4 regions of the Geobacillus lituanicus genome follow, and region 1 is predicted to be linked to each of the others. Evidence: riboswitches for the same ligand, from Rfam matches in the RefSeq annotation. Region 1 holds a riboswitch; each other region holds the start of a gene.
What was found. A riboswitch is a leader RNA that binds a small molecule or an ion and turns the genes downstream of it on or off. The one in region 1 is predicted to bind S-adenosylmethionine.
Positions count from the first base shown of each region.

Region 2: another riboswitch for S-adenosylmethionine. It lies ahead of metK (methionine adenosyltransferase); the one in region 1 lies ahead of ACR1UW_RS04045 (phosphoadenylyl-sulfate reductase).
Region 3: another riboswitch for S-adenosylmethionine. It lies ahead of ACR1UW_RS05900 (methionine biosynthesis PLP-dependent protein); the one in region 1 lies ahead of ACR1UW_RS04045 (phosphoadenylyl-sulfate reductase).
Region 4: another riboswitch for S-adenosylmethionine. It lies ahead of ACR1UW_RS08265 (hypothetical protein); the one in region 1 lies ahead of ACR1UW_RS04045 (phosphoadenylyl-sulfate reductase).

Region 1 covers NZ_CP194773.1:811,723-819,336, reverse strand. The annotation lists gene ACR1UW_RS04055 (low molecular weight protein-tyrosine-phosphatase) at 39-527, opposite strand; gene ACR1UW_RS04050 (DUF1128 domain-containing protein) at 731-955, shown strand; SAM riboswitch class I at 1,092-1,198, shown strand; gene ACR1UW_RS04045 (phosphoadenylyl-sulfate reductase) at 1,495-2,202, shown strand; gene cysP (sulfate permease) at 2,218-3,291, shown strand; gene sat (sulfate adenylyltransferase) at 3,323-4,483, shown strand; gene cysC (adenylyl-sulfate kinase) at 4,496-5,107, shown strand; gene cobA (uroporphyrinogen-III C-methyltransferase) at 5,524-6,300, shown strand; gene ACR1UW_RS04020 (sirohydrochlorin chelatase) at 6,311-7,057, shown strand; gene ACR1UW_RS04015 (acylphosphatase) at 7,127-7,411, shown strand; gene ACR1UW_RS04010 (arginase family protein) at 7,511-7,614, opposite strand, start outside.
Region 2 covers NZ_CP194773.1:2,970,697-2,978,310, reverse strand. The annotation lists partial or broken gene ACR1UW_RS15205 (alpha/beta hydrolase family protein) at 1-409, shown strand, start outside; partial or broken gene ACR1UW_RS15200 (alpha/beta hydrolase family protein) at 799-1,095, shown strand; gene ACR1UW_RS15195 (DUF2584 domain-containing protein) at 1,164-1,406, shown strand; gene ACR1UW_RS15190 (Rpn family recombination-promoting nuclease/putative transposase) at 1,687-2,637, shown strand; gene pckA (phosphoenolpyruvate carboxykinase (ATP)) at 2,762-4,348, opposite strand; SAM riboswitch class I at 4,817-4,931, shown strand; gene metK (methionine adenosyltransferase) at 5,061-6,272, shown strand; gene ACR1UW_RS15175 (gamma carbonic anhydrase) at 6,341-6,883, opposite strand; gene tbcS (tetraprenyl-beta-curcumene synthase) at 7,103-7,614, shown strand, end outside.
Region 3 covers NZ_CP194773.1:1,158,168-1,165,781, reverse strand. The annotation lists gene ACR1UW_RS05910 (HD-GYP domain-containing protein) at 1-13, shown strand, start outside; gene metC (cystathionine beta-lyase) at 52-1,230, opposite strand; gene ACR1UW_RS05900 (methionine biosynthesis PLP-dependent protein) at 1,234-2,337, opposite strand; SAM riboswitch class I at 2,537-2,647, opposite strand; gene ACR1UW_RS05895 (GTNG_0744 family esterase) at 3,066-3,794, shown strand; gene ACR1UW_RS05890 (YjcG family protein) at 3,833-4,357, shown strand; gene ACR1UW_RS05885 (GNAT family N-acetyltransferase) at 4,354-4,788, shown strand; gene spoVIF (sporulation-specific transcription regulator SpoVIF) at 4,906-5,163, opposite strand; gene ACR1UW_RS05875 (YjcZ family sporulation protein) at 5,290-5,409, opposite strand; gene ACR1UW_RS05870 (hypothetical protein) at 5,489-5,725, opposite strand; partial or broken gene ACR1UW_RS05865 (thioredoxin family protein) at 5,839-6,174, shown strand; gene ACR1UW_RS05860 (hypothetical protein) at 6,314-6,484, opposite strand; gene ACR1UW_RS05855 (DUF421 domain-containing protein) at 6,505-7,365, opposite strand; gene ACR1UW_RS05850 (DUF1657 domain-containing protein) at 7,378-7,584, opposite strand; gene spoVAE (stage V sporulation protein AE) at 7,597-7,614, opposite strand, start outside.
Region 4 covers NZ_CP194773.1:1,633,815-1,641,428, reverse strand. The annotation lists gene hutG (formimidoylglutamase) at 1-737, opposite strand, end outside; gene ACR1UW_RS08285 (IS110-like element ISGka2 family transposase) at 1,473-2,609, shown strand; gene ACR1UW_RS08280 (PaaI family thioesterase) at 2,785-3,201, shown strand; gene ACR1UW_RS08275 (PaaI family thioesterase) at 3,461-3,943, opposite strand; gene ACR1UW_RS08270 (VOC family protein) at 4,124-4,507, opposite strand; gene ACR1UW_RS08265 (hypothetical protein) at 4,523-4,846, opposite strand; SAM riboswitch class I at 4,930-5,034, opposite strand; gene opp4A (oligopeptide ABC transporter substrate-binding protein) at 5,085-6,869, opposite strand; gene ACR1UW_RS08255 (ABC transporter permease) at 6,883-7,614, opposite strand, start outside.

The DNA of each region.
Region 1 (7,614 bases):
TCCACCAACACGGGTCGCCCTCCTTTTCCGTTTTTTCATTATTTTCTTTCCCTAGGGGCCAGCCGATGATCGCGGACGATCGCGTCAAGCAAATGCTCGCAGCCGGAGCGAATCAGGCGGTACACTTCGGCAAAATTCCCGGTATAATACGGATCCGGCACATCGTCTTTTTCCCGATCCGGGACAAAATCAAGCAGCCGGGCGATCACCGCCGGCGAATTCGGCCCGGCGAGCCGGCGCAAATCGCTCAAATTGGCGGCGTCCATGGCGATGATGTAATCAAATTCCTCCAAGTCGCGGCGCCCGACTTGCCGGGCGCGGATGCCGGAATAGTCAATGTCGTTTTCACTCAAAATCCGCCTTGTCCCCTCATGCGGCGGCTCCCCGACATGCCAGCTGCCCGTTCCCGCTGAATCAACGACAATCTGTCCGTCAAGCCCCCGTTCGTTCACCAAATGACGGAATACCGCTTCCGCCATCGGCGAACGGCAAATGTTGCCGAGGCAAACAAACAACACTTTGACCATCGAAGCAGCCACTCCTTTCCATCCCGTTTTCTTGGCATTAGTTTTCCCTTTTCATCCAAGCGCTTGATAGCCGCTTTCTAGCAGTTCGTGCACATGCACCTATATTTTACCACCTAACGCTGGCGCGGACTATATTGCCTCTCCCCTTTTTCCCCGCCGGTGTGGTACAATACATGATAACCTGCCACGAAAGGAGCGGAACGATGGATTTATCGAAACCGTCGGCAGAAAACGTCGAATATATGGTTGAACAGCTGAAGAAAAAATTAAAAGTGCTCAATTTTGATGCGATTAAGCCGTCCCATTTTTCCGAGGCGTGGTATGACGAACTGAAAGACATTTACGACATGGTCATGAAGCGTGAAACGTTCAGTCCAAGCGAAATACAAGCCATTGTCGAGGAGCTCGGGAGCCTGCGCAAGCGGTAATCCTCTCCTTCCGTCACCGAATGGAAGCGCCGCGAAGCTGCCTATGTATATAAAAAAAATAATTCCTATCGAAAAACTAGGATTGACATTAGCGCCAATTGTGTTAAAATTTTAATCAATTAAATACAACTACATACGCTTATCAAGAGCGGGGGAGGGACTGGCCCGATGAACCCCGGCAACCTGCCGCGTTTGGCAAGGTGCTAATTCCAGCAAAATGGGATCCATTTTGGAACCTGAATCCGTGATAAAGACGCGTTCAAAGCTGCCAAGAAAACTGGATCAATCAACAAAATATTGCACTCGGGGTTCTTCACCTAATAGGTGAACATTCGAAATGGAGTCGAAGTCTCGACACGATTGGGTTTCCCAGCATTTTTGATACACTTCTGTCACGGATTCAGGTGGAAGATAAGGCGTCCCTCGTTCTTCCGCTCTTTCCGAAATGGAAGGGGCGTTTTTATCGCTAGGCTGCCCGTTGCCGGATGAATATCCGACTAATTACGTTGATTTTCTTTGATTTTAAGGAGGGGGAAACGATGCTCACATATGACCAATGGGAAACGGCCGAAAAACCGTCTTTTCCGTCCGACGATGAAACAAAAGGGGCGCTGGCTGTCCTCGCTTGGGCGTACCGCGAATACGGCGATGACATTGTCTATGCGTGCAGTTTCGGCATTGAAGGGATTGTGCTCATTGATTTGATTTCCCAAGTCAAGCCGGATGCGGAAATCGTCTTTTTGGATACAGGGCTGCATTTCCAAGAGACGTACGACACGATCGCGAACGTACAGGAAAAATACCCGTCGCTCCGCATCGTGATGAAACAGCCGCACTTGACGCTGGAGGAGCAGGCTGCACAGTTCGGCGATGAACTATGGAAACGCGATCCGAACAAATGCTGTGAGTTGCGCAAAGTCATTCCGCTGCGGGAAGTCTTGACCGGCGTCACCGCCTGGATTTCCGGCTTGCGCCGCGAACAGTCGCCGACGCGGCGCCATGTCGAGTACATCAATAAAGACGACAAATTCCGCTCCATTAAAGTGTGCCCGCTCATTCATTGGACGTGGAAAGACGTTTGGAATTACGTATATAAACACGGTCTTCCGTACAACGTGCTCCATGACCGGGGCTACCCGAGCATCGGCTGCGCCCCTTGCACAGCGCCGGCATCGGATCCGAACGATTTGCGCTCCGGGCGCTGGGCCGGCCAGGGGAAAACGGAGTGCGGGCTCCATCTCACATAAGGGGAGAACAACGATATGCTCCTTGCCATTGCCTTTATTGTGTCCTTTTTCTTCGCCATGAACATCGGGGCGAGCGGCGCGGCCGCCTCGATGGGCGTCGCGTACGGGTCGGGCGCCATTCCGAAAAAGTCGATGGCCCTCCTTCTTTGCGGCATCGGCGTGTTTCTCGGCAGCCTCGGCGGCGGAGAAGTAGTGAAAACGATCGGGTCGGGCATTATTCCGTCTTCGATCCTCACCGTCAAAATCGTCGTCATCATTTTAACGGCGGCGGCCATTTCACTTTTTGCGGCGAACATCATGGGCATTCCGCTCTCGACGAGCGAGATCACCGTCGGATCAGTCGTCGGCGTTGGCATCGCCTATCAGGCGGTGTACTTTCATAAGCTGCTGTTTATCGTGTCGGTATGGATCGTGATCCCGATCGTCGCCTTTTCGTTTACGCTGGCTGTCGGCAAATGGTTTTTGGCGCTCAAGCGAAAATATCCGCAGCTTGAACAAGGGCGCTGGCAAAAAACATTCATGGCCTTGCTCGTTGTCACCGGCTTTCTCGAGGCGTTTTCCGCCGGCATGAACAATGTGGCCAATGCCGTCGGGCCGCTCGTCGGCGCCGGGCTGATGGCGGTCGGGCCGGCAACTATCTTCGGCGGCTTGTTTGTCGCTGCCGGCGCCCTGTTGCTTGGGCATCGCGTGTTAGAAACAAACGGAAAGAAAATTACAAACTTCTCCCCGTTTGAAGGAAGCGCCATTTCCGGCACGGGAGCCGTGCTCGTCATCATTTCGTCGCTGTTTGGTTTGCCTGTTCCGCTTACGCAGATTACGACATCGGCGATCATCGGCATCGGCACGGCGAAAAGCGGGATGTCGATTTGGCAAAAGCGGATTGTCGTGCAACTGTTGAAAGTGTGGTTTGTTTCGCCAATATTTTCCCTTGTCATTTCGTACAGCCTTGTGAAACTGTTGCTTGACAGCGATGTTTACACGGTGATTGCCATCTTCAGCGTCTGCCTGGCGACGCTTGGCGTCATCAGCTTAAAAAAAACAGTCGCCGAAGAAGAGCGTTCGCTTCATGAACATGGCGGCGGCATTTAATGAACATCTATCAATCTAGGAGGTTATGAACATGAGTTTGAGCATTCCGCATGGCGGCACATTGATCAACCGTTGGAATCCGGATTACCCAATCGATGAAGCAACGAAAACGATCGAGCTGTCCAAAGCCGAACTAAGCGACCTTGAGCTGATCGGCACAGGCGCCTACAGCCCGCTCACCGGGTTTTTAACGAAAGCCGATTACGATGCGGTCGTAGAAACGATGCGCCTCGCTGATGGCACTGTCTGGAGCATTCCGATCACGCTGGCGGTGACGGAAGAAAAAGCGAGTGAACTCGCTGTCGGCGACAAAGCGAAACTCGTTTATGGCGGCGACGTCTACGGCGTCATTGAAATCGCCGATATTTACCGCCCGGATAAAACGAAAGAAGCCAAGCTCGTCTATAAAACCGATGAACTCGCTCACCCGGGCGTGCGCAAGCTGTTTGAAAAACCAGATGTGTACGTCGGCGGAGCGGTTACGCTCGTCAAACGGACCGACAAAGGCCAGTTTGCTCCGTTTTATTTCGATCCGGCCGAAACGCGGAAACGATTTGCCGAACTCGGCTGGAATACCGTCGTCGGCTTCCAAACGCGCAACCCGGTTCACCGCGCCCATGAATACATTCAAAAATGCGCGCTTGAAATCGTGGACGGCTTGTTTTTAAACCCGCTCGTCGGCGAAACGAAAGCGGACGATATTCCGGCCGACATCCGGATGGAAAGCTATCAAGTGCTGCTGGAAAACTATTATCCGAAAGACCGCGTTTTCTTGGGCGTCTTCCAAGCTGCGATGCGCTATGCCGGTCCGCGCGAAGCGATTTTCCATGCCATGGTGCGGAAAAACTTCGGCTGCACGCACTTCATCGTCGGCCGCGACCATGCGGGCGTCGGCAACTATTACGGCACGTATGATGCGCAAAAAATCTTCTCGAACTTTACGGCCGAAGAGCTTGGCATTACACCGCTCTTTTTCGAACACAGCTTTTATTGCACGAAATGCGAAGGCATGGCATCGACGAAAACATGCCCGCACGACGCGCAATATCACGTTGTCCTTTCTGGCACGAAAGTCCGTGAAATGTTGCGCAACGGCCAAGTGCCGCCGAGCACATTCAGCCGTCCGGAAGTGGCCGCCGTTTTGATCAAAGGGCTGCAACAACGCGAAACGGTCACCCCGTCGACACGCTAAAGGAGGAGCGAGATGAGCACGAATATCGTTTGGCATCATACATCGGTGACAAAAGAAGATCGCCGCCAACGCAACGGCCATCATAGCGCCGTCCTTTGGTTCACCGGCCTGTCCGGATCCGGCAAATCGACGGTGGCGAACGCCGTCTCCAGACGGCTGTTTGAGCTTGGCATTCAAAATTACGTTCTCGATGGCGACAATATCCGCCACGGGCTCAATAAAGACCTCGGCTTTTCCGCCGCCGATCGGACAGAAAACATCCGCCGCATCGGCGAAGTCGCCAAACTGTTTGTCGACAGCGGCCAGTTCGTGTTAACGGCATTCATTTCACCGTTTGCCGAAGACCGGGCGCTCGTTCGCCGCTTAGTCGAGGAAGACGAATTCATTGAGATATATGTCAACTGCCCGATTGAGGAGTGCGAGAAGCGCGATCCAAAGGGGCTGTATCAAAAAGCGCGCCGCGGGGAAATCCGCGAATTCACCGGCATCGATTCGCCGTATGAAGCGCCGGAAGCGCCGGAGCTGACCATCGAAACGCATCGTTATTCGGTGGACGAATGTGTCGAGCAAGTGCTCGCGTATTTGCGGGAGCGCGGATTCATCCCCGCATCGGAAACCCATTAACGATACCGTGTCTCCCACTCGAAAAAAGAGTGGGAGACGATTTTACAAAGTCGTTTTCATGCCACGGCCAGGCCGTTTACAATGAAATTCAACGGAACACGAGTGTTGATTATCCATTACTTTACTTAAAAACACAGAATCATATGGCTGAACACAAGCTTTTCTGCCTCTTCCCACGAACAAGAACGCCGGCGGGCAAATGTCATTTGCCTGCAAAGCGTTCATTGTTCGAGGAGGGCATGCTGTACGCATGCCCAGTCGGCACGGCAAGCGAACTGCTTGCCGACTACGGCAGAAAAGCTAGGAATAGAGCGATATCAACTGGTTTTTAATGGTTAATCAACACGCCCGTCAACGGAACGTTTGCACTGCTGCCGGCAGCTGACGGGATCACGACAGAAAGGGCTGAAACAACGATGGGGAAAGTATATTTGGTCGGGGCCGGCCCCGGCGATCCGGAACTCATTACCGTCAAAGGGTTGAAATGCATTCAACAAGCCGACGTCATTTTGTACGACCGCCTCATTAATGAAGACTTGCTGGCATATGCCAAGCCAGACGCTGAACTCATTTTTTGCGGCAAGCTGCCCGGCTACCATGCTATGCAGCAGGAAACGATCAACCGTTCACTCGTTCTGCATGCAAAAAAAGGAAAAACAGTTGTCCGTTTAAAAGGCGGCGATCCGTTTGTGTTCGGGCGCGGCGGTGAAGAGGCGGAAGCGCTCGTTCAGCACGGGATCGAGTTTGAGATCGTCCCTGGCGTCACATCGGCCATCGCGGCGGCCGCTTACGCCGGTATCCCTGTCACCCATCGCGAGTTCAGCTCCAGCGTCGCCTTTGTCACGGGGCATCGCCGCGACGGAACCCGCGAAGACATTAAGTGGGAAAGCCTCGCCAAAGGCATTGATACGATCGCCATTTACATGGGCGTCCACAATTTGCCATACATTTGCGGCCAGCTGATGAAATACGGCAAGGCGCCGGATACGCCGACGGCGATCATTCAGTGGGGAACGACCCCCATCCAGCGCACGGTCACCGGCACGCTGGCGACAATCGCCGCTATTGCCGCCAAAGAACGCATCGAAAATCCAAGCATGGTCATCATCGGGGATGTCGTCCGGCTGCGCGCCAACATTCAATGGTTTGAGCGGTTGCTGTCATCATCGGCAGCCGCCGGCGCCACCTCGTGAGGCAATGGCGATGGAAGCCATTTTGTACGTCAGCCACGGCAGCCGGGTTCCGGCTGCGCGCCGAGAAGCAGCCCGCTTCGTTGAACAATGCAAGGCGGCCATCGACATCCCGATTCAAGAACTGTGCTTCGTTGAGCTGGCTGAGCCGGATATTGCGACCGGCGTTGACCGTTGCGCCGCCCAAGGGGCAACCCGTGTGATCGTCATCCCGTTGCTGCTTCTATCCGCCGGACATGCCAAACAGGACATTCCGGCTGCGCTTAAAGCAGCGAAACAGCGCCATCCGTCTTTGGAGATCGTCTGCGGAGCGCCGTTTGGCGTCCACGATGCAATGATTGACATCATCATCGACCGCATCGGCGAGCAGCCGGCGCCGCTTGATCATGAATCAATGGTTCTGCTGATTGGCCGCGGCAGCAGCGACCCGGATACGAAGCGCGACATCGCCGCCATCGCCCGGCGCTTGCAAGAAAAAACGAGCGTGCCGCACGTTGACGTTTGTTTTCTCGCCGCCATCCGCCCGACGCTTGACGAAGGGTTCAAGCGGGCGCAGGCATCCATATACCGGCGCGTCTTTATCGTGCCGTATTTGCTGTTTACCGGCGTTTTAATGAAAACAGTCGAACGGAAGCTGCAAGCGATGCCTGTTTCCGATCAACAGTGGCATTTATGCTCATACTTAGGGTATCATCCGCGGCTTGTAACGCTCATTCAACAACAGGTGCAGGCGCTGTCGGCAGCGAAAAAAGGAGCTTGAGCAGACAAGCTCCTTTTTTCATGGTATGATGGAAGCGAAGCGACCGCAGCGAAGGAGGGCTTCATCATGATGAAACGGGTTCATGTCATGGTCGAAGGGCGCGTGCAAGGCGTCGGGTTTCGCTATTTCGTCCAACACGAAGCGCTCAAACGCCAGCTGACCGGCTGGGTGAAAAACAACGATGACGGGACGGTGGAGATGGAAGCCCAAGGGCATGAAAGCGCGCTCCAACTGTTTTTGGATACGATTGAAGCCGGCACGATGTTTGCCAAAGTTTCCCGCATGCACGTTGAGCCGCGCCCCGTCCGCCCTGACGAAACTAAGTTCCGCATTGTGTACGGAAGCGGCATTTGACTGTTGCACCGCTTGGATCTATTCCCAGCGCAGACGTTGTCCGTCTGCCGCCAAGCGCTCTTTCCACCAATGAAAAAGCGGGATCACCATCCGTCCTGCTTAAGCCGGCCGCAAATGCGGCGCCGCATATTGAAAACACGTCTCCAAAATGGCCGTATTTGCGCGCTCATTTTTTTGCTGCGCTTCACGGCAAAATGGATGGA
Region 2 (7,614 bases), 1.1 Mb from region 1:
GGTGAAAGGATTTTTAGCGGCGCCGAAGCGAAAAGGCGTTTATGACGGGTTTTTGTATTTGCGCGGCGGCATCAAAAACGTCGGGCAAGTGCGGGTGCCGCGCCTCATCGAGTTCGCGTCGCGCGGATTTGCCGTCTTCGCCCCACTTTACCGCGGCAACGGAGGCGGGGAAGGGAACGAAGATTTCGCCGGCGACGATCGCTATGACGCATTTGCCGGGTTTGAGCTTCTTCGCCGCCACCCGCTCGTCCACCCGGGGCGCGTCCATCTGTTCGGCTTCTCGCGCGGCGGGGCGATGGCGCTTCATGCCGCCCTAATGGCCGAGGGGGTCTGTTCGGTGGCGGTCTGGGGAGGGGTGGCGGATATGGAGCTTACGTATTGGGAGCGGCCTGACTTGCGGCGGATGGTCAACTACCCCCACTTAGCTAACGCTTGAAGCGGGGGCTTGCAACTCCCCAGAAGTGCGAACGGACTTCGTCCTCCTTCCTTGACTTGGGGTTGCATCAGGGGCAGGTTGACGACTACCCAACGACATAGGTCATGCCTATATCGCTACCGAGTGGCTCGGCATGTCTGTAGGCAGTACTTGACTTCCACGCACAACAGACGGATGTACGCTCGATGTTTTACGGTTGCAACGTTTCCTGCAACCAACTCCCTACATCGAGTAACGGGGATTGGAGTGCCTTGATTCAACGGTTTTCTCCACATTCTTATTCTATCATATACAAAAGAAAGGAGGAAGGGCGATTCCTCCCCGACTTTCGCTCTCGCTTAGAAGTCGGGGTCTCCTCGCCAAAGATGATGAAGCGCGTCATCGGCGGGACGCCGAACAAATGCCCGGAGCGCTACCGGCACCGCACGCCGCTCTATCATCTGGAACGGCTCAAGGCCCCGGTGCTCATCATCCACGGTGAGCGCGATGAAAACGTCTCGATTGAGCACGCCTGGCGGCTGGAACGGCGGCTGAAGCAGCTCGGCAAACCGGTCACGGCTTGGTACTTCCCCACGTTCACCCACTATTTTCCGCCGCAAGCCAATCGCGAGACGGTGCAAAGGCTCACGGAATGGATGAAACAACAGCCGACGGTGTGATACGATACGAGTAGAAAGGCGGCGCGGCCGCCAACGAATCGATGGGGTGCCAAGGAGGTTGGGATCATATGGGCATGCCGATGGAGCTGCAGACGGTCATTGTGACAAAAGGAAAGGAACAGCGCGTTCAAGGAAATGTGTTTGTGTTGAAAAAAGAAGGCTACCGCTTGTATCCGCTTGACGTGCCGCTTGAAGTGCGCCGGACGGTGCAAAGCGAAGCGAGCGGCGTCGCGGTCGTGAGAAAGCTCGAATGGGAAGACAGTCGGACGACGGTGACGTATGAGCTCGTCAGCCTGTATTCGACGAATTGAACGAGGCTGCACACCACGAAGCGGCTGAATGAGAGCTGAACGGGTTCATCGGACAGGAGCGCAAACGGAAGAACGGTTTGCGCTCTTGGCTCAAGTTTTTTCCGTCTATGGTTAACTTGTGGCGTCAGGCCGATTCAGACAAGCATAAAAATAGCCTTTGCTTGAGGATTTCCTGTGCGACGTTTGATCATACCATAAAAAAAGTAGAGGGGAGGAGAAGGAGTTTGGCCGCGGAGAGCGAATATCATACGATGCATTCGATGCCGCAAGGAGGGAAAACGTGGCCAAACAGCGAATCGATCACGACCGGTTGTTCAAGGAGCTGCTGTCGACGTTTTTCGAAGACTTTTTGCTTCTTTTCTTTCCTGACGTGTACGAGCACATCGACGTTCACCATCTCTCTTTCCTCTCCGAAGAGCTGTTCACCGACGTGACAGCCGGGGAGAAGCGCAGCGTCGACTTGTTGGTCGAAACAAAGGTAAAAGGGGAAGACGGGCTCGTCATCGTTCACGTCGAACATCAAAGCTATAAGCAGCGGACGTTCCCCGAGCGAATGTTCCTCTACTTCAGCCGCTTGTTTCAAAAACACCGCCGCCGCATCTTCCCGATTGCCATCTTCAGCTACGACGAACGCCACGACGAACCTTCCTCATTGATGATTCAATTTCCATTTTTGACGGTTCTTGACTTCCGCTTTCTGACGGTGGAACTGCGCAAACTGCCGTGGCGCGAGTACATCCGCCGTGACAATCCGGTTGCCGCCGCCTTGTTAAGCAAAATGGGGTATAATGAAAGCGAGAAGGTGGAAGTGAAAAAGGAGTTTTTGCGCATGCTAGTCCGCCTCGAGCTCGATGAGGCGAAGCAGCGGCTGTTGTTTGGGTTTTTTGAAACGTATTTGCGGTTGTCCGAAGCGGAGGAAATCCAACTGCGAAACGAGGTGAGCCAAATGGAGACGAAGGAAGCGAAACAAGTGATGGAGCTCATCATCTCATACGAACAGCGGGGAATCGAGAAAGGCATTCAACAAGGAGTCAAACAAGGAATCGAACAAGGGTTGAAACAAGGAATAAAGCAAGGGATGAAGCAAGGGATTGAACAGGGACGTCAAAAAGGGATCGAGGAAGGGAAAATCGACGTCGCGAAGAAAATGTTGGCGAAAGGGTACGATGTCGACACGATCCACGAACTGACCGGGCTGCCGGCGGAAAAGATTGAACAGCTGAAGAAGTAAACCCGCCTTCGCATTGTCGTCGACCTCCAATCGTACAAAAATCCCGGGGGATCGACGACAATCATTTTATGCGTTCGAAAAAACAGCCGGACAGGGAACGGCTCCCTGTCCGGTTGGGGTCTTGTTAAACGAGCGGTCCGCCGAGTTTTTCGATGGACGGATCGATGTGGGCGAATTTTTGGAAGTTGGCGCGGAATTTTTGCGCTAGCTCTTTTGCTTTTTGTTCGTATGCTTGTTTGTCGGCCCATGTGTTTTGCGGCTGCAGGACGTCATCCGGCACGCCCGGGACGCGGGTCGGGATGGCGAGGCCGAAAATCGGATCTTTGACCGTTTCGACGTTGTCGAGCTCCCCTTCGACGGCGGCTTGCACCATCGCCCGGGTGTAGGCGAGCTTCATGCGGCTTCCGACGCCGTACGGCCCCCCTGTCCAGCCGGTGTTGACCAAAAAGACGCGGACGTTGTGTTCGGCGATTTTTTGCCCGAGCATTTCCGCGTACTCAACGGCCGGGCGCGGCAAAAACGGTGCGCCGAAGCACGTTGAGAACGTTGCTTCCGGTTCGGTGACGCCGCGTTCGGTGCCGGCGAGCTTGCTTGTGTAGCCGCTTAAGAAATGGTACATCGCCTGTTCGCGCGTCAGCTTGCTGATCGGCGGCAGGACGCCGAACGCATCGGCTGTCAAAAACACGATCGTGGACGGATGGCCGGCGACGCTCGGGTCGATGATGTTTTGGATCGCCTGAAGCGGGTAGGCGGCGCGTGTGTTTTCCGTCAGCGTGCCGTCGTCGTAATTCGGCACCCGCGTCGCGTCATCGAGAACGACGTTTTCGAGCACCGCGCCGAAGCCGATGGCGTCAAAAATTTGCGGCTCTTTCTCGCGCGATAGCTTGATGCATTTCGCATAGCAGCCGCCTTCGATGTTGAAAATGCCGCGGCTTGACCAACCGTGTTCGTCATCGCCGATCAAGCGGCGGTTCGGGTCGGTCGAGAGCGTCGTTTTTCCCGTTCCCGACAAGCCGAAAAAGAGGGCGACGTCGCCTTCCTGCCCGACGTTGGCCGAGCAGTGCATCGGCAGGATGCCTTGTTCCGGCAGCACATAGTTCATGACCGAGAAAATCGATTTTTTCATTTCGCCGGCATACTCGGTGCCGCCGATCAACACGGTGCGCCGTTCAAACGAGATGATGATGAACGCTTCCGAGCGCGTCCCGTCCACCTTCGGGTCGGCTTTAAAGTTCGGCGCGCAAATGACGGTGAATTGCGGCTCGTGCGCGGCGAGCTCCTCGGCGCTCGGGCGGACGAACAGCTGATGGACGAACAAGTTGTGCCAGGCGAATTCGTTGACGACTTGAATCGGCAGCCGGTATTTCGGATCGGCGCCGGCAAAGCCTTTAAAGACGAACAGTTCATCTTGTTTCATTAAATAATCGAGCACTTTGTCGTACAGTTTCTCAAACGTTTCCGGAGAGATCGGCTGGTTGACCGTTCCCCAGTCGATCGTTTGCTTCGTGGACGGTTCTTCGACGATGTATTTGTCTTTCGGCGACCGCCCCGTGTACTTGCCGGTTGTCACGGCAACCGCCCCGGTGTGGGTCAGCCGTCCTTCGTTCCGCTGCAATACTTTCTCGACGAGCTCGGCGGCGGACAATTGGTGATGTACGTACGGTTTTTGCAGCAATACATCCAGCTTATTTGTCATGTTTGCGATCCCCATGTTCACAACCTGCCTTCTTTTTGTAATCACTCTTGAAAATAGTATAACACATTTTTATTAATAGTCCATACTAATTGTGTGGGTTTTTTTGAACTTATTTTGCCTATTTTTCAGATTTTGCACGCTCTCCCGCCTGGGCTTCAAGCGGGAGGCGGCCGTTCCCGGGTTGTCTTACTGTCTTGCTATTAAGGAAGCAGGCAGTGATGACCCAAATCGGCAATACGTTTGCCAAATCCGCCTCGTCTTGTTCAAGCATGCAGCCGGAAGCGGCACGTTTATATAGACGCGCTCCCCTCCTATACAAAACAAAGGGGCTGCGTTTAGCTTCCCTTTGTTTTATGGAGGCAAGGGAAAGGCGCTCATTCCTCCTTTGCTTGGGTTCGTGCGCGGAAGCGGGATGATAAAAAATTCACTTCTGCGGTTGACTTTGTTCCTTCAATTGCGATAAGATAATTCATTGAACGGATACTCTTATCCCGAGCCGGTGGAGGGACAGGCCCGATGAAGCCCAGCAACCGTCACAACTGGACATGTGTGAAATGGTGCTAACCTGTGGCAAGGCGCAGTCCTTGAACGATAAGAGTGAAAGGAAGCAATACGATTGCCATGACCTTTCCTCAGCCGTTACAGGAAAGGTTTTTTATATTGCGAAGGGAAAAAGGGAAATGAGTTCCGTGTCGCCACATTATGTTAAGAGGAGGAAACAAACCGAATGTCAGCCAAACGCCGCTTGTTTACGTCAGAGTCTGTGACAGAAGGACATCCGGATAAAATTTGCGACCAAATTTCTGATGCCATTTTGGATGCCATTTTGGAAAAAGACCCGAACGCCCGCGTCGCCTGCGAAACGAGCGTGACGACCGGGCTGGTGCTCGTGAGTGGGGAAATCACAACATCAACGTACGTGGACATTCCGCGCATCGTCCGCGATACGGTCCGGGAGATCGGCTACACGCGCGCCAAATACGGATTTGACGCCGATACGTGCGCGGTGCTGACGTCGATTGACGAACAGTCGCCGGACATTGCGATGGGGGTGGACCGGGCGCTTGAGGCGCGCGAAGGTCAGATGACTGACGAGGAAATTGAAGCGATCGGCGCCGGCGACCAAGGATTGATGTTTGGGTTCGCCTGCAATGAGACGGAAGAATTGATGCCGCTGCCGATTTCGCTTGCGCACCGCTTGGCGCGTCGATTGGCGGAAGTGCGTAAAACGGACGTCTTGCCGTACTTGCGGCCGGACGGGAAAACGCAAGTGACGATCGAATACGATGAAAACGGCAAACCGGTGCGCGTCGATACGATCGTCGTGTCCGCGCAGCACCATCCGGAAATTACGCAAGAGCAAATCGAGCGCGACATTAAGGAGCATGTCATCAAACCGGTCGTGCCGGCCGAGCTGCTTGATGAGAACACGAACTATTTCATCAACCCGACAGGACGGTTTGTCATCGGCGGTCCGCAAGGGGATGCTGGGCTGACGGGGCGGAAAATCATTGTCGACACGTACGGCGGCTACGCCCGCCATGGCGGCGGTGCGTTCTCGGGCAAAGACCCGACGAAAGTCGACCGCTCGGCGGCGTATGCGGCCCGCTATGTGGCGAAAAACATCGTTGCGGCAGGACTGGCCGACAAATGCGAAGTGCAGCTCGCCTACGCGATCGGCGTCGCCCGTCCGGTATCGATTTCCATTGATACGTTCGGCACCGGCAAAGTGTCGGAAGACATTTTGATTGAGGTCGTGCGCAGCAACTTCGATCTCCGCCCGGCGGGCATCATCAAAATGCTTGACCTGCGCCGCCCGATTTACAAACAGACGGCCGCTTACGGGCATTTCGGGCGTACGGACATCGACTTGCCGTGGGAGCGCACTGATAAAGCGACGACGCTGAGAGAACAAGCGCTGGCGCTGGCGAACAAGTAAGGCCGGACGGCGCGGATGCGCGAGTCGTTTCAGGCGTCGGCAAACGCAACAGAACAAGAGCTGCCGGATTACGGCAGCTCTTTTTCGTGAGGACGCGCGGCTTGCTGCAGCGCTTTGTAATATTGCCCTTTTTCCACATATTCGCGGCGGATGCGCTCCATTTCGCGGAGGTCGTCTTCCGTCAGTTCGCGGACGACTTTGGCCGGGCGGCCGAGGGCGAGCGTGTTGGGCGGAATTTTTTTGCCCGGCGGCACTAAACTGCCGGCGCCGATAAATGCGCCTTCCCCGATTTCCGCGCGGTCCAAAATGATCGAGCCCATGCCGATGAGCGCGTTTTTTCGGACGATGGCGCTGTGCAAAATGACTTGATGGCCGACGGTTACCCCGTCTTCAATGATAAGCGGATTGTTTGGACTTTGATGCAAAATTGAGTTATCTTGGATATTGACCCGGTTGCCGATCACCGTCGGCGCCACGTCGCCGCGGATGACGGTATTGAACCAAATGCTCGTCTCTTCGCCGATCACGACATCGCCGGTGATCGTCACATAGTCGGCGATAAAGGCGGAGGCGGCGATTTGCGGCGTTTTTCCTTTGTACGGATAGATCATGGGCGTTCGTTCCTTTCTATGGCAAAATCGATCGTTCACCATGTATTGTACAACGAGGCGCCCAAATCGCCAACGAAAGCGAACGCGCCCTTTCGGTTTGCTTCGGTCTTGAAAATGGAAATACTAGAGGATGAAGCTGGCAAAGACGGCGTATCCGCCCCTTTGCCGATGACAGGTTAGGCGACAAGATCACGGTGTTTTGCGCCCGAGGTGAGCGAATTGAAAATCCCGACACACCCGATTGCGTTAATGAAAATGGTTTATCGCGATGTATTCCCTCTCGTCCACCGCGAGCTTGCCTATTGGCGGCGCCAGGCCGAGCGCATTCCCGACCCGGAGCTTCGGCGCCAGGCCTTGGCGAGCATCGCGTCGAAAACGTTCCATTGCGAAGGCGGCTCCATTTTGGCGCTTTTGGCCGGAGAAAACATGGAGGATTGCATCCGCTTTATCGTGGCTTACCAGACGATCAGCGATTATTTGGATAATTTGTGCGACCGCAGCACCTCGCTTGATCCGCTCGACTTTCGCGCCTTGCACGATTCAATGCCGGACGCGTTGACAATCGGCGCCGAGCCGTCGAACTATTACCGCCATCGCCGCGAGCAGGAAGACGGCGGCTATTTGCCGGCGCTCGTCCGCACGTGCCAAGAGGTGCTCGAGACGGTGCGCCATTACGAGACGATTGCCCCGTTTTTACATGAGTTGGCCGGATATTATTGCGACTTGCAAGT
Region 3 (7,614 bases), 350 kb from region 1:
AGCGGCATCTTGACCCGCCCGCCGAGCTGTGAAGGCTTGGCGGGCTGATGGCTATGGCGTTGAAACTGACGGCCGCTCCTGAACAAACGACAACGCCTGCTCAAAATCGGCGATCAAATCGTTGACATCCTCAAGCCCGACGCTCAGCCGCAACAAGCCGTCGGTAATGCCGCGACGAAGCCGCTCATCTTTCGGCATGGCGGCGTGCGACATTTTCGCCGGGTGCGATAAAATTGACTCGACCGCCCCAAGGCTGACGGCGAACACGGGCAGGCGGACGTTTTGCACGAACGTCCGGGCCGATTCTTCATCGGCTAAACGGAACGACAGCACAGCGCCAAACCCGGCCGCCTGATGGCGCTGGATGTCATGGCCTGGGTGGTGCGAAAGCCCCGGATAATACACATCTTCCACTTTCGGATGGCGCGCCAAATACTCAGCGATGGCCAGTGCGGATTCGGACGACTGCTTCAGCCGGACGTGGAGCGTTTTTAATCCCCGCAGCACAAGCCACGCATCTTGGACGCCAAGGATGGCGCCAAACGCGTTTTGCAGTTTGTACAGCTCTTTTCCCAACTCTTCATCTTTCACCACGGCCAATCCGGCGACGACGTCGCTATGGCCGGCTAAAAATTTCGTGGCGCTGTGAAGGACAATATCGACGCCAAGGTCAAGCGGCCGCTGCAACGCCGGCGTCATGAACGTATTATCCAAGAATGTCAAACAGCCATGCGCCTTCGCCAGCTTGACGACGCCTTGAATATCGGTCACTTTTAACAATGGATTGGACGGCGTTTCCATATAAATGACTTTCGTGTTCGGCCGGATGTTTTCCGCTACTGCGTTTAAATCGGTCATATCGACAAACGTATATTCAATGCCAAAGCGGCCGAGCACCTCCGTAATCATCCGGTACGTGCCGCCGTAGACGTCTTCGGTCACGAGGACGTGGTCGCCTCGGGACAAGAGCAAAAACGCCGTCGAAATGGCCGCCATGCCAGAAGCGAAGGCGAATCCGCGCACGCCGCCTTCTAACGCCGCGATCGTTTCCTCGAGCGCCTCGCGCGTCGGGTTGCCGGAGCGGCTGTAGTCGTATTTGCCGAATGAATCGAAATCGAACTGATGGAACGTGGAGGCGTGCTGGATCGGCACGCTCACCGCTCCCGTGTGGCGATCGACTTTCCATTCATTGTGGAGCAGTTTCGTTGAAAACGACCATTCCCGTTCCATCGCTTACACCTCTTTCATGTTTTTCAATGCCTGCGCCAAGTCGGCGATTAAATCATCCGCATGTTCGATGCCGACCGAGAAGCGGAGCAGCCGGTTGCAAATACCGTTTTGGATGCGGATTTCCTCAGGAATGTCCGCATGCGTCTGCGTCGCTGGGTACGTAATAAAGCTTTCGACTCCGCCCAGGCTTTCCGCGAACGTAATGAGGCGCAAGCTTTTTAAAAACCCGTTCACCCACTTTTCATCGGCAATCCGGAACGACAGCATCCCGCCTCTTCCTGGATATAAGACGTCTGTAACATCTTCATGTTCGCGCAAAAAGGCGCTGATGCGCTTGGCGTTTTCTTCATGCTGGCGCATCCTTAGCGCCAGCGTTTTCATCCCGCGAATCAACAGCCACGAATCAAACGGCGACAAAACCGCGCCGATGGCGTTCTGATACTCGGCCAGGCGTTGACAGAGCTCCTCGCCCTTGGCGACGACAAGGCCAGCCAACACGTCGTTATGGCCGCCTAAATATTTCGTGGCGCTGTGGATGACAATATCGGCGCCTTGTTCGATCGGGCGTTGAAGCACCGGTGTATAAAACGTGTTGTCAACGATCAACAAAAGCCCATGCCGCTTGGCGAATTCGGAGACGGCGCGGATATCGGTCTCATGCATAAGCGGGTTCGTCGGTGTTTCCAGGAAAATCGCTTTCGTTTTTTCGGTGATACACGCTTCCACCGCAGCGAGATCAGCAAAATCGACGTAATGGAATCCAAGACCATACTTGCGCCAGCCGCGCTCAAACAGGCGGTACGTCCCGCCGTAAAGGTCGGCCGATACGAGAAACTCGTCTCCGCTCTCAAACAAGGCGAGCACTGTCTGAATGGCGGCCATGCCGGAGCTGAACGCATAGCCTTGGTCGCCGCCTTCCAGTCTCGCGATCGCTTCTTCGACGATTTTGCGCGTCGGGTTGCCGGTGCGGATATAGTCAAACCCGGTCGACTCCCCGATGCCGGCATGGCGGTAGGCGGTGGAAAAATAAACTGGCGGGTTGACCGTCCCCGTCACCGTTTCGCTCCGGTTGCCAATTTGCGCTAACAACGTCTCTAGTTTCTCCATCTCATCTCTCTCCTTCTGTTGAAAATTCCATCATGGATCAACAACCAACCACTTAACGCCCAACGAAGCGCCGCTGTTGGTCAAGCAGCGGCTGAGGGCCTTGATCCTCGACGCCTCTCGGTTGAGGGAACAGCCGCTTGAGCAAATAAAAAAAGTCTTCTAAGAAGAAGACTTTTCCATACGCACATGGTCATGCTTCTTCTTATCTGCCGAATTGAATGCTCAATTCGCTGGATTTAGCACCTGGCCGTCGGGCGGCTGGTTGCTGAAGCTTCATTGGGCCAGTTCCCTCCGCTTCTCTTGATAAGAACCGCTGCGTATTTAATTTTGTTAATTGTTAATTTAGTGAACTACCCACCACCTACACTTCGCTTAGAGGTGGGGGCTTCAAGCGACTTGTGTGTGTTCGCCGAACGGTAAGCCACACACAAGAACCCTTTACGCTTCCCTTCGTTCCGAAGGTGTCCGTTCTAACCATATTCTATCATATTCGTTGGCTAACGCCAACCGAAATTCATCTCCCACTTTCACTTCGTTTAGAAGTGGGATACTTCTTTTGGAAAAAGATGTTAGAAAATTGTAACGCATTCCGGCCATTTTTGCAAGTCATTTTTTTTGCCGGCGCCAATGTTCGGCAAGTTCACGAAAAATTCGAGCCCTTCGTTAACATCTTTTTGCCTAAATATGTTACAATAACAAGTGAACTTGCGCTTTCATGGAGGATGATCATGGCGACAGCATCAGGAACGATGCGCGATTATACGCTTTACAGCAGGGAGCTGCAAGAAGAAATCGGGTTGCTTGTCTACTTGCCAAGCAATTTTTCTCCGTTGCATAAATATTCTTTATTAATCGCGCAAGACGGCAAGGATTATTTTATGTACGGAAAAATCAAAACCGTGATCGAGACACTCATGGACGAAGGAACGATCGACCGAACGATCGTTGTCGGCATCCCGTACCGGAACGTCAGCGACCGCTACGAGAAATACCACCCAGCCGGTCGAAAAAACGAAGCCTATATCCGCTTTTTGGCCCATGAGCTCGCGCCGTTTTTGGATCGCGAGTTGCCGACGTATCAAATGGGCAAAGGACGAGCGCTGATTGGCGATTCGCTGGGAGGAACCGTATCGCTTCTAGCCGGTCTGTTGTATCCGCATACATTTGGAAAAATCGCCATGCAGTCTCCTTACATTGACGACTCGGTGCTCGAACGCATCCGCGCGTTCCGCGCCCCGTCGCTTCTTTCCCTTTACCATTCCGTCGGCGCAGAAGAAACGGCGGTCAAAACGACGGACGGCCATGTACGCGATTTTATCACCCCGAACCGGGCCGCACGGGACTTATTGATCGAAAAGCGGTTTCCCTACACGTACCATGAATTTGCCGGCGGGCATGCATGGACGTATTGGCAGCCGGATGTGCCCCGGGCGGTATCGGCCATTTTGTCGCTGTAAATAACGGCAAACGAACCATCTGAAGGAGGGAAAGCGGAATGAAGTACGTCATTGTCATTTTTCCGCCAAAGCGGATTCAAGACTTCGCCAACTCGTACCGGAAGCGGTACGACAGCCATTACGCCCTCATCCCGCCGCACATTACATTGAAATACCCGTTTGAGGCGGATGAGGAGCAAATCAAAGAAATGACGAAAGAGCTGCGCCGCATCGCAGCGGAAACGGAGCCAATTCCGATCAAAGTGACGAAATTCAGCTCGTTTTACCCGACAAGCCCTATCATTTATTTGAAAGTCGAGCCAAACGAAGTGCTGGAACGGTTGCACGAGCAGCTGCACAGCGGCTTGTTTGCCGGGGAGCCGGAATTCGTGTTCGTGCCGCACATTACAATTGGCCGCGATTTGCCGAATGCGGAATACGCTGACGTCTACAGCCAACTGCGGCTGCAAAACGTCCATTTTGAAGAGACGGTCGACCGGTTCCACCTTCTTTACCAGCTCGAGAACGGATCATGGACTGTCTATGAAACCTTTATCGTTGGAGGAAAGGAAACGGGAGAATGAACGTCGCCATTGGAACAACGGAAGACCGCGCGTTGTATGAAGACGCGTTGCGCGTCCGTCGGATTGTATTCATCGAAGAGCAAAACGTGCCGGAAGAAGAAGAAATCGATGCATTTGAACATGAATCGTTCCATCTCGTCCTATACGATGGCGAACAAGCAGTCGCAGCCGGCCGGTTTCGCCTGGTCGATGAAGGGGTTGGCAAAGCGGAGCGCATCTGCGTTTTGCCGGCTTACCGCGGCCGCGGCGTCGGCCGGATGGTGATGGAGGCGTTGGAGCAGCTTGCGAAAACAAAAGGGGCGAAAACGGCGAAACTGAACGCCCAGACGCACGCAGAACCGTTTTACCAAAAGCTCGGCTATACGACCGTCTCCGGCGTCTTTATGGACGCCGGCATCCCACATGTCACGATGGTGAAATCACTCGAATGATGGCCATAGAACAGCCTCGTCTACACTGATCCAAGGCTTGGGATCATCGAACATCGTTTCGCTCTCCTGAGCCAAGCAGAGCAAAAGGGAGCTTTGCGCACGCAAGCTCCCTTTTGCTTATTTTTTGTTGTTCAACATATTGGCGATCGTGTTCAAATCAATTTGTTTGCCGTTATGGACGATCGCCTTGACGATTTGATCCTCAAGTTCTTTTGGCACTTTCCGGTTGGCAATTTGCGCCACCCGCTTCACCACTTGGCGCACCGTTTTTTCATCGCTGAAATTGGCGTTTTGCAGCGAGTTGGCGAGCTCAAAAACGTCTTTCATATTGACACCTGTTTTCTGTTCGATGTTTTTAAAAAATTGCTGATCCATCGTTCCGCCTCCTTCTCCCTGCTATATCGTATGATGCTCCCGCCTCGGCGTGCATCAAATTAGGGAAAGAAAAATACGAGCCGCTCCGTGGCGCCGAAACGGCCCGTATCCCATTCGCTTTTTCCGTTAGGCGACAAATGCCGCGCCGACAATAATCAACAAAATGAACAACACGACAATCAGCACAAAGCCACCGCCATAGCCACCGCCATAGCCGTAAGGATAACCATAACCGCAGAAGCCCATTATAATGTTCACCTCCTTCTCCGTTTACTGTATCGTATTCACCGGCTTAGCGGAGCGTATGGGCGCAAAGGCCATTTTGTCATCCAAATCGGCGGAACAGCTCGGCAAATTCCCGCTCCTTCTTCGCAAACCATTGCTCGATGTAGTCCAAGTTGCCTTGTACACTTTTTAAAAATCCATTGTTCAATTTTTCGATTTCTTGCAGCTGTTTGTTAAAGTCCTTTCCCCATTGTTCAAACAGGCGGATGAACGTTTCATGCCCTTCTTTGCGCGACGCAACCCAATTTTCGAGCGCTTTTTCCAACTCTTTGCTCACACTTTCCCCTCCTCTCTTACTGTTGTATGCAAAAACGACTGCCCGAGGTGAAGGCGTCCCCGTTCTTTTTTTGCCTTGCCATATGGTAAAGTAAAGATGAACGGCAACATGAAAGGGAGGGAACGAATGTGAGACAAATTGAAACAGTTGAGCAATTCGAGGCGGCCATTTCCGGCGATAAGCCAGCGATTATGAAGTTTTACACAACTTGGTGTCCAGACTGCGTGCGCCTGAACATGTTCATCGATGACATCATCCGCGATTACGGGCAGTACGACTGGTTCGAAATCGACCGAGATCAGTTTCCAGATCTTGGTGAGAAATACCAAGTGCTTGGCATTCCAAGTCTTCTTGTGTTCCGAAACGGGGAAAAAATCGCCCATCTGCATAGCGCTGATGCGAAAACGCCGGAAGAAGTGCGCGCCTTTTTGCAGTCCCTGCCGGAGTAAGACGGGGCGGCATCCTTGCCTCGCCAGAGAAGAAGGGCAACAAAAAGAGGCTGTCCGAGAAGGAAGCTTTCCTTCTCGGACAGCCATGCGAATGAACAGACAGCTCCTTATGGATCGCTGATTGTGGAAACGGAAGCCGTCAATATTCAATTTCGTCGTAGTCTTTCGGCTGGCGCATCAGCTGCGGGCTGTCAAACATGAATTCAATCGAAAATTCCTCATCGGTCGTCCGCGTTCGCTCCGGACGGCCGTTCGTTTTTAATTGGATTTGGATTTCCTCATCGGTTGTTTTCGTTCGTTTGTTTTCCATTGTTTTTGTCCTCCTCAACGTTAGTTTCGCAGCAGCGGCTCGACTTTTTGAATGAGCTCCGTCATTTTTGCCGCCTGTTTTTCATAGAGCACTTTTGCCTCTTGCGAATCGGTTTGCAGTGCGTACAATTCGAAATCAGCTTGCACTTTTTTCATCGCAGCCAACAGCAGCTTTTTCTCTTGCGGTTCCGCCACTTGAATTTTGTCGTCATACAAATCGACCGTCAGCTGCCCATACGAATCCACTTGGGCAAGAAAGACGTTTTCCACTGCCACTCCTTGTTTGTCAAGCTGTTCCTTCAGCCAGCCGCGGCCAAGCCCCATCGTAGCGAGTGGCTCATCCAAAATCATGCCGTCCATAATCACCGTTTGCGGCTCTTTTTCCCGCGACGGGTTTGGGAACACATCTCCGACGGTGAGCGGCTGCTTTTCCCGCTTCAGCAACACGTTCAAGTCGCCGTTTGGCTCAAGCACCGCAAACTCGACGTCGGCGACGCGGAACACATCTTTTTTGCGCAGCTGTTCGAGCAGCTCGTCAACCGTATATTTCTCCCGTTTCAAGTTTTCCTCTAAAATTTTGCCGTTTTTAATAAAAACCGTGGAATTGCCTTCGACAAAATTGCGAAATTTCTTGTTGCGCAGCGAGAGACGAGCGACAGCCACTGGAAACAGCGCCCAAATCAAAATGCTGGTGATGCCTTCTTGCAACGAAATTCCTAAATCGAGCGACATCGTTCCAGCGATATCGCCGACGGTAATGCCGGCGATGTATTCAAAAAACGACAATTTTGATAATTGTTTTTTGCCGAGAATGCGGGTGATCACAAACAACCCGATTAAAATGCAAATCGAACGAATGGCGGTTTCTAACCATATAGGCATCGATCATGCTCCTTACTTTCCGTGATATTGCGGCTCCTCGAACTCGAGCCGGCCGATCCGGTCTTTGATGTCCGCGATGATCTCCTCTGTCGCAAGCATCGCTTCATGAAACGTCCGCTGCGCCGTTTCATCCTGGGAAGTGAGCGCCAGCTGTTGCAGCCCAGCGTGAATGCCTTTTAAGCTCGCCAACGTTTGTTTCACCTGCGAAGCAACGGTCATGGAAGATCCCTCCTATCCTTTCGGGCGGAA
Region 4 (7,614 bases), 820 kb from region 1:
TCCATGCAAATGGTCAACATCACGGCATCGTGATGAGCGGCAAATTCCTCGATTTGTTCATAGGCGGCCTCGATCGGCCCTGCGGTCAGCTCGTCTTCAAGCATGTACCGGCAGCCGTACGTCTCGGCCGCCGCAAACAGCGCTGCCGTGTTGCCAAGCCGCTGAATGCCGAGGCAGAAGTAACGGACCCGTTCGTCTTGATCCAATATTTGCCGAAACATCGTCCCGGACGTCGGCCCGTCATCGTACGGGCGCAAGTCGAAATGGGCGTCAATGTTGAGGATGCCAAGGCGGGCTTCGGGCCCGAGCGCTTCGCGAACGCCCAAGTAATGGCCGTACGCCGTCTCATGGCCGCCGCCGATCACGATAGACGCCATCCCGTTTTTCAGCAGGCGGGCGACCGCCTTCCCAAGTTCAGTCTGGCTTTGTTCGAGCCGTTCATCGACGCAAACGACATCGCCTGCGTCATAGACAACGACCCCTTCCGGAAGATGCCAAGGCAGCCGGGCCAGCGCCGCTTTGACGGCGGCCGGCGCCTCTTTCGCCCCTTGGCGTCCTTGGTTGCGGCGCACTCCTTCGTCGCACGCAAACCCGATGAATGCCGCCGCTCGTTCCACCGTCTCCAATGGCTTGGACAAATCGAGCAAGCGAATGCGCTGATGAAGGCGAAACGTCTGCTCATCGCTCACGCTGTCAATCCGTCCCGTCCAACGGCCGGCGTCTGGCGGTTGATACATGAGACCATCTCCTTTCCATCATCCGCTGCTTGTTTCTTTCGCCACAGCTTTGCCGTTCTCCTCCCCATGCACGCGAAAAGAGGAAATCGCCGCCGTTTGGCGAATAAAACATCCATGAGCTCATTTCGCTCACCACCCGATGAAAATCGCTGCTTTAGGATCCATGATGTTCACCGAAACGATCCGCGGGCGGCGTTTTGCCCTCCATCCGGGCATGAAAATGACCCCATTTTCATGGAAAAGTTCCATGGGCAGCGATCTGCCCTCCACCCGGGGATGAAAATGACCGCTTGCCGACGGGATTTTCACGGAAAAGATCCATGGGCAGCGATCTGCCCTCCACCCGGGGATGAAAATGACCGCTTGCCGACGGGATTTTCACGGAAAAGATCCATGGGCAGCGCGCTTTGCCCTCCACCCGGCATGAAAATGACTGCTCAAGGCGCATGCATTTTCACGGAAAAGATCCATGGGCAATGGTTTGCCCTCCACCCAGGGATGAAAATCCCCCTTTTCTTCCCATAATGAAGAATAGGCGCAAACAGTTCAACAGGACGTTATGCTTAATGGTGGCTTAGACCCTGTACGGAAAAGTGTTTGAATCCACTGGGTGCACCACCCATTGTCCGCCCTTTCCCGATGCGGAGGAAAGGTGACGACGAACGGAAAACTGCCGCATTTCTCCCGTGGATTCGCTGTTTGCGCACTCGATCATCGAAAAGGAGGATTTTCATCATGGATGTCATCTATCCTCGCTGCGCAGGATTGGATGTTCATGCCGAAACCATCGTCGCCTGCGCGCTATGGGAAGAAGATGGACACATTCAAAAGGACATTCAAACCTTCTCCACGTTCTCGAAGGGACTTGGCGACCTGCTTGAGTGGCTCGAAGAACATGGCGTTACCCATGTCGCCATGGAATCCACCGGCGTGTATTGGAAACCGGTCTTCGCCTTCCTCGAGGGCTATGTCGACTTGACACTGGCCAATCCGCAGCGGATCAAAAATGTCCCGGGAAGAAAAACCGATGTCTCTGACGCCGAGTGGATCGCCAAGCTGCTCCGCCATGGACTCGTTGAAAAAAGTTTCGTCCCCCCAGCGGATATTCGCGAATTGCGGGATTTTACCCGCCTCCGCAAAAAGTGGGTCGGACAGCTGACTTCGGAGAAAAACCGGATTCAAAAAGTGCTCGAGTCTTCCAATGTCAAACTCGGCTCGGTCCTCTCCGATCTCTTCGGCGTTTCCGGAAAAGACATCCTCGCCCGGCTGCTTGAGAAGGGATACGTGGACAAGGACGAGTTGGATCAATGCCTGCGCGGAAGGCTCAAAAAGAAAAAGCAAGCGGTGTACGATTCGCTGCTCGGCACCTTGACCGAACACGAGCTCCGTCTCCTTCGCCTCTTGTGGAAACACGTTGAGGAATTGGAGCAGTTAATCGAAGAAGTCGACCAGCACATCGACCGCCTGCTCGAGCCGTATCGCGAGGAAGTGAACCTGCTGATGACCATGCCCGGAGTGAAAAAACAAACCGCCGCCGTCATCATAGCCGAGATGGGAACCGACATGAGCGTCTTTGAAACGCCGGAACGGGCGGCTTCATGGACTGGATTGTCCCCCGGCAACCATGAAAGCGCCGGAAAGCGAAAGAGCACGCGCACGACAAAAGGCAATCCCCATCTCCGATCGGCGTTATGCGAGGCGGCATGGTCAGCAGCTCGATCCAAGACGCATCCCTTGTCCCGAAAGTTTTGGTCGTTGGCGGCCCGATGCGGGAAGAAAAAAGCCCTCATCGCCATTGCTCGGCGGATGTTGGTGATCATCTTTTGCATGATCTCCCGCAAAGAGCCGTTCCGCCAACCACAACTTATTTAGTCTAGCCAAAAGGCAGACAGGTTATACGAGATGCCTAAAATCGGGCACCTCTGCTTTCCTATTGCCTTTTTTGGCCATTTTCAGTATACCCTCACGGATCAGGAGCGTATACCGCACTCACCAAGTGGTGGGGATTTTCACGGAAACGCAATGGATGACAGAAAGGATGTTCGAGATGAAGCCAATTACCAGCTTGCATGACGTCATTGCCGGAAAAAGCGCGCCGCCCCCATGCGACGAAACTCTCGGCGTCCGCCTGACGGAAGCCCGAGACGGCTATGCGAAAGGCGTATGGACGATCAGCGAATCGCTGCTCAACGGCAACGGGGTGATCATGGGCGGGTTCGTCGGAGCGGCGGCGGATATTCTCATGGCGTATGCGGTGACGACCTTGCTTCGCGATGACCAGCTACACGCGTCCATCAACTTGCAGACGACGTTTCACCGCCCCGCGGCGGCAGGGGAAGCTGAAGTGGAAGCGCGAGTGGAAAAGTTCGGGAAAACTGTCGCCTACGTGACTGCCGTCGTCCGGCAAAACGGCAAAGAAGTGGCGAGCGCGACCTCCTCGGTGCTGATTATGGATAAACCGTAAAAAGCGCTTTCGTTTATGGAAGGGAAGTGAAACGCTGGCGCCGAGGCAGACGCCAAACCGGTCCAACTGAATCGGGCTGTTGGCAGCAGTCATGCCTAGAAGCGTTCGATCGGCAACCTGTTTCGCCCCGCCATCCAAGGATGAACATGTCACTTGTGAAGATGTCCGCTTTTTCCCAAGCGGGATCGAGCGCAACGAGCGAAGCGCCGGAGAAAGCGCTGTCAAAAACAGCCGCCCTCCGGCGCTTTTCGTTTGCTTGTCATCCCTGGACAAACGTTTTCGGCATGACGACCGCGACGACTTGACCGCGGGCGCACAGTTCGCCGTTGGCGAACACTTCGGTGTCCACTTTCCATTTTTTCGGATGAATCTCCGTCACAGTGCCGACGGCGACAAGCGGCACGCCATGCGGCGTCGGCTTGACGAAATCGACGTGAAGCGACGCAGTGACAAAGCGCGGCGGCGTTTCCCCGCTCCCTGGTTCATGGCCGTTTTTCCGATGCAAGGCAAGCGCCGCTGAACCGGTGCCGTGGCAATCAATGAGCGAGGCGATCAGCCCGCCGTACACAAACCCTGGAATCGCCGTATGTTCCGGACGCGGCGTATACACCGTCACCGTTTTGTCGCCCCGCCACCCGGTGCGGAAATGGTGGCCTTGTTCATTCAGACGCCCGCAGCCGTAGCACCAGGCGAATTCATCAGGGTAGTCGTCTTGAATCGCGTGCACGATCATTTCTTCCACGTCATCCTCCCCCTCTCTTTTTCTAGTATACCATTGAATCGAGAAGACGACGACTCCTACATGGACGGTTGTTGTCTAGCGGCAGGCAAGGCCATACGAAGAAAAATAGAACGAAGCGCCAATCGCCAGACGGCAAATTCATAGGCGGCCCAAACAGCTGGCCGCCTAGCGTGACGCCATTTATCGAGCAGGCTCGTAAAACTCGATCCATTCGCCGTCGGGCCCGAGGAAGAACAAATATTTTGCCCCGTTCGGAAGTGTCGTTATTTCTTCCCACACAAGCGGCACACCCAGCGACTGAAGCCGTTCTTTTTCCTGCTCGATGCCTTCGACCGTAAACGCCACGTGGTGCACTTTTCCTTCCGTCGGCAAATCCGGATTGTATCCTTCGATCAGCTCGACAATGATCGAGCCGTCAATCCCTAAAAACGCCAATTTCATCGTGCCGTTCGTATGAATCATTTCGCCGAGCAGCTCCAAGCCGACGACGTTTTGATAAAACGCTTTCGATGCCTCGATGTCTTTCACTTGAATACCGACATGCTCAAATTTTTTGACTGCCATTCGTCCTCTTCCTTTCTATGACTCCATTAACCATACTGCTTGTAAATACGGCGTCATCTGCATCGGGAAAATCCCTTTTTTCCCAAGCTCTGTCCATATGTAGCGGTCAAGGGCGTACGGTCCGTCCGCCTTCCATTCGTCCGCCTCACTGTTGGTCAACAACAACGAAAAGGCTGTTCCTTGCGCTTCCCCATACAAATGAACGTATCCGTCCCCACGGTCGACATGCACCGCCGCCTTAGAGTCAAACCGGATGAGCTCCGCCTGCACACAGCGCATGACACAAACGGCGAACGCTGCGGCAGGGAGATGAGCGGCCATGCAAGCTCGGATCGACATGTCCCTCTTCACTATTCCCCCTTCACCCCCTATCGACAAAAACCCCCTTCGCCTCGGAATGATGCGAAAGGGGTCATGAGCCGTTCTTATCATCCAAAGCGAAACCGCTTTGCGGGTGTTAGCACCTTGCCTGCGGCAGGTTGCTGTGGGGTCATCAAGCCCGTTCTCTCGCCCACTCTTGATAAGACGTATGCAATTTATCTTCTATCTTATCGTACATCATCAAAGGCAACAATCGTCATTGTTCGACTTCCGGTTGCTCGGACGTGACGCCGACATCTTTCCACGTCAGCTTCGAGCTCGGATCGACCGTGAAGTTGGCGACACGGTTGTTGACCGCATAGATGGCGGAACGATACAACGTTGGGATGACCGGCACTTCTTCGTTCATTAGCTTTTGCCACTCGCTGTAAATTTTCCGTCGATATTCTTTGTCAAACGCCTGTTCGGAATGGCCTTTTTCCAACAGTTCATCGTTTTTCTCATTCACCCAACGCGAGTAGTTGAACATGACGTTGCGGCCGTACAATCCGTACGGGTCGACGTCCGTTCCAGTTCTCCAAGCGGCGGCGTAGACATCCACTTTCGGATCGTCTTTTTCGACCATATCGTAGAAGGAGTTGAACTCCGCCAAGCGTCCGTCTACAAGCTGAACATCGAGGCCCACATCTCTCCAGCATTGCATATAAAATTTGGCCAGCGGTTCAGCGATGTCCCCACCGCTCATCGCCAAGAAGTTGATCTTGAATTTTTTGCCGTTTGGATCTTCGCGGAGGCCATCGCCATCCACATCTTTATATCCCGCTTCATCCAGCAATTGTTTCGCTTTTTCCGGATTGTACGTATACCCTTTGATGGAACTGTCATGATAGCCCGGGAACGACGGCGGGATCAGCGTGGTCGCCGGGAAGCGCAAACCATGATACAGGCGGTCGGCCACCTCTTGGTTGTTGATGGCGTACGCCATGGCTTGGCGCAGTTTTTTGTTTTGGAATTTCGGATTGTCCATTACGTTTTCCTGCTTTTTCGCATCCCAATGGCCGAGTTTAAAGCCGATATAGTTGTACGCCAAATCCACTTTACCGATAAACTGAATGTTTTTCGTCCCTTTCGCGTTCAAATATTGGTCAGTCGGGAACTCAGCGACGTCAATTTCGCCTTTTTTCAGCGCTTGCAGGACGACTTGCGGGCTGACGACTTTCAAAATGACGCCTTCCAAGTTCGGTTTGCCAGCCCAGTAGTCATCATTGCGAACAAACTCTACCGACTCGCCCGGAACGATTTTCTTCACTTTAAACGGACCGAACCCGATCGGGTTTTTCCGGATTTTATCCGATTTCGCCAAGTCTTTGATCGGAATGTCTTTCAAGTAATGCTTCGGCAGCGGATACGCCCAAATGCCAGTCAACACCGACGGATTGGCCTGTTTCCATGTGATCGTCAACGTCTTTTTGTCGATGACTTTAATGCCGGAAATTTTATCCGCTTTGCCGCTGTGATATTCTTCCATCCCGACGATCCCTTGGATGAGCGCATCGCCATAGCGGACGCCGGTGTAATCTTTATGGCCGATGACCAAATACGCATACTCCAAGTCTTCAGCGGTCACCGGCTGGCCGTCATGCCAATTCACATTGTCTTTAATACGGATTGTCATCGTCTTTTTATCATCCGACAACTCATACGTGGCAGCCCCATCATTTGTAATTTCATAGTCACCGTTCGTCCGGAAAAGCGACTCGTCAAAAAATTGCAAAATCTCTGCGTCGGGCGCTCCGGTGTAGAATGCATAGCTGAGCGTCCCTTCAAACGGCGTATCGGACACAAGGCCGTATTTCAACACGCCGCCATCGATGATTTTCCCGTCGTTTTTCACCGTCATCGGGAATTTGCTGATGTCTTCCTTCTGAGCCGCCGGTTTTTCGTTATTGTTGCCCTTTCCGCTCGTTGTGTCGGATTTGCCCGTGCACCCGGCGAGCACGAGCAAGAGCGCGGCGAGAGCCGCCAGCCATTTTCTCTTCACATTTTCTTCCCCCTTATCCTAGTCGTTGTCTTGCATCAGCCGCACGTTTCAGCGCTTGGCCGATGAAATTTATGCACAGCATCATCACTAAAATAAGCAATGACGCAGGCAACCAAACCCACCATTTGTTTTGCAAAACATCCGGGTTGGTCGCATAGCTGACCAACGTCCCTAAGCTCGGCGTGCTCTCCGGCAGCCCGAAGCCAAGATACGTGAGCCCGGACTCGATGCCGATGTTGCCCGCCAAACTTAACGTCAAATTGACGATAATGATCGAGCTGAGGTTGGGCAAAATTTGAAAAATAATGATTTTCCAATCTGGCGTGCCGAGCGTTTTTGACGCGCTGACATAATCCAGCTCGCGCTCGGCCAGCGTTTTGGCGCGGATCAGCCGGGCTTTGCCCGTCCACAAAAACGCGCTCATGATCAAAATGAACGTCAATACATTATATTTAGGCACAATGGCGACAAAAACAATAACGAGCATCAAAAACGGCAGAACGAGAATAAAATCGATGATGCGCATAATGACATTGTCAATCCAGCCGCCGAAATAGCCGGCCACCAATCCGACAATGAGGCCGATCGCCCCAGTGATGAGCGTAATGGCCAGCCCGATCGTAAACGAATTGCGGGCGCCGATGATGAGCTGGCCAAACACGTCGCGCCCTCCGTAGTCTGTGCCAAGCCAGTGTTCCGCTGACGGCGGAGAATAGATGGAAAGAAAATCCACTTTCACGATTTC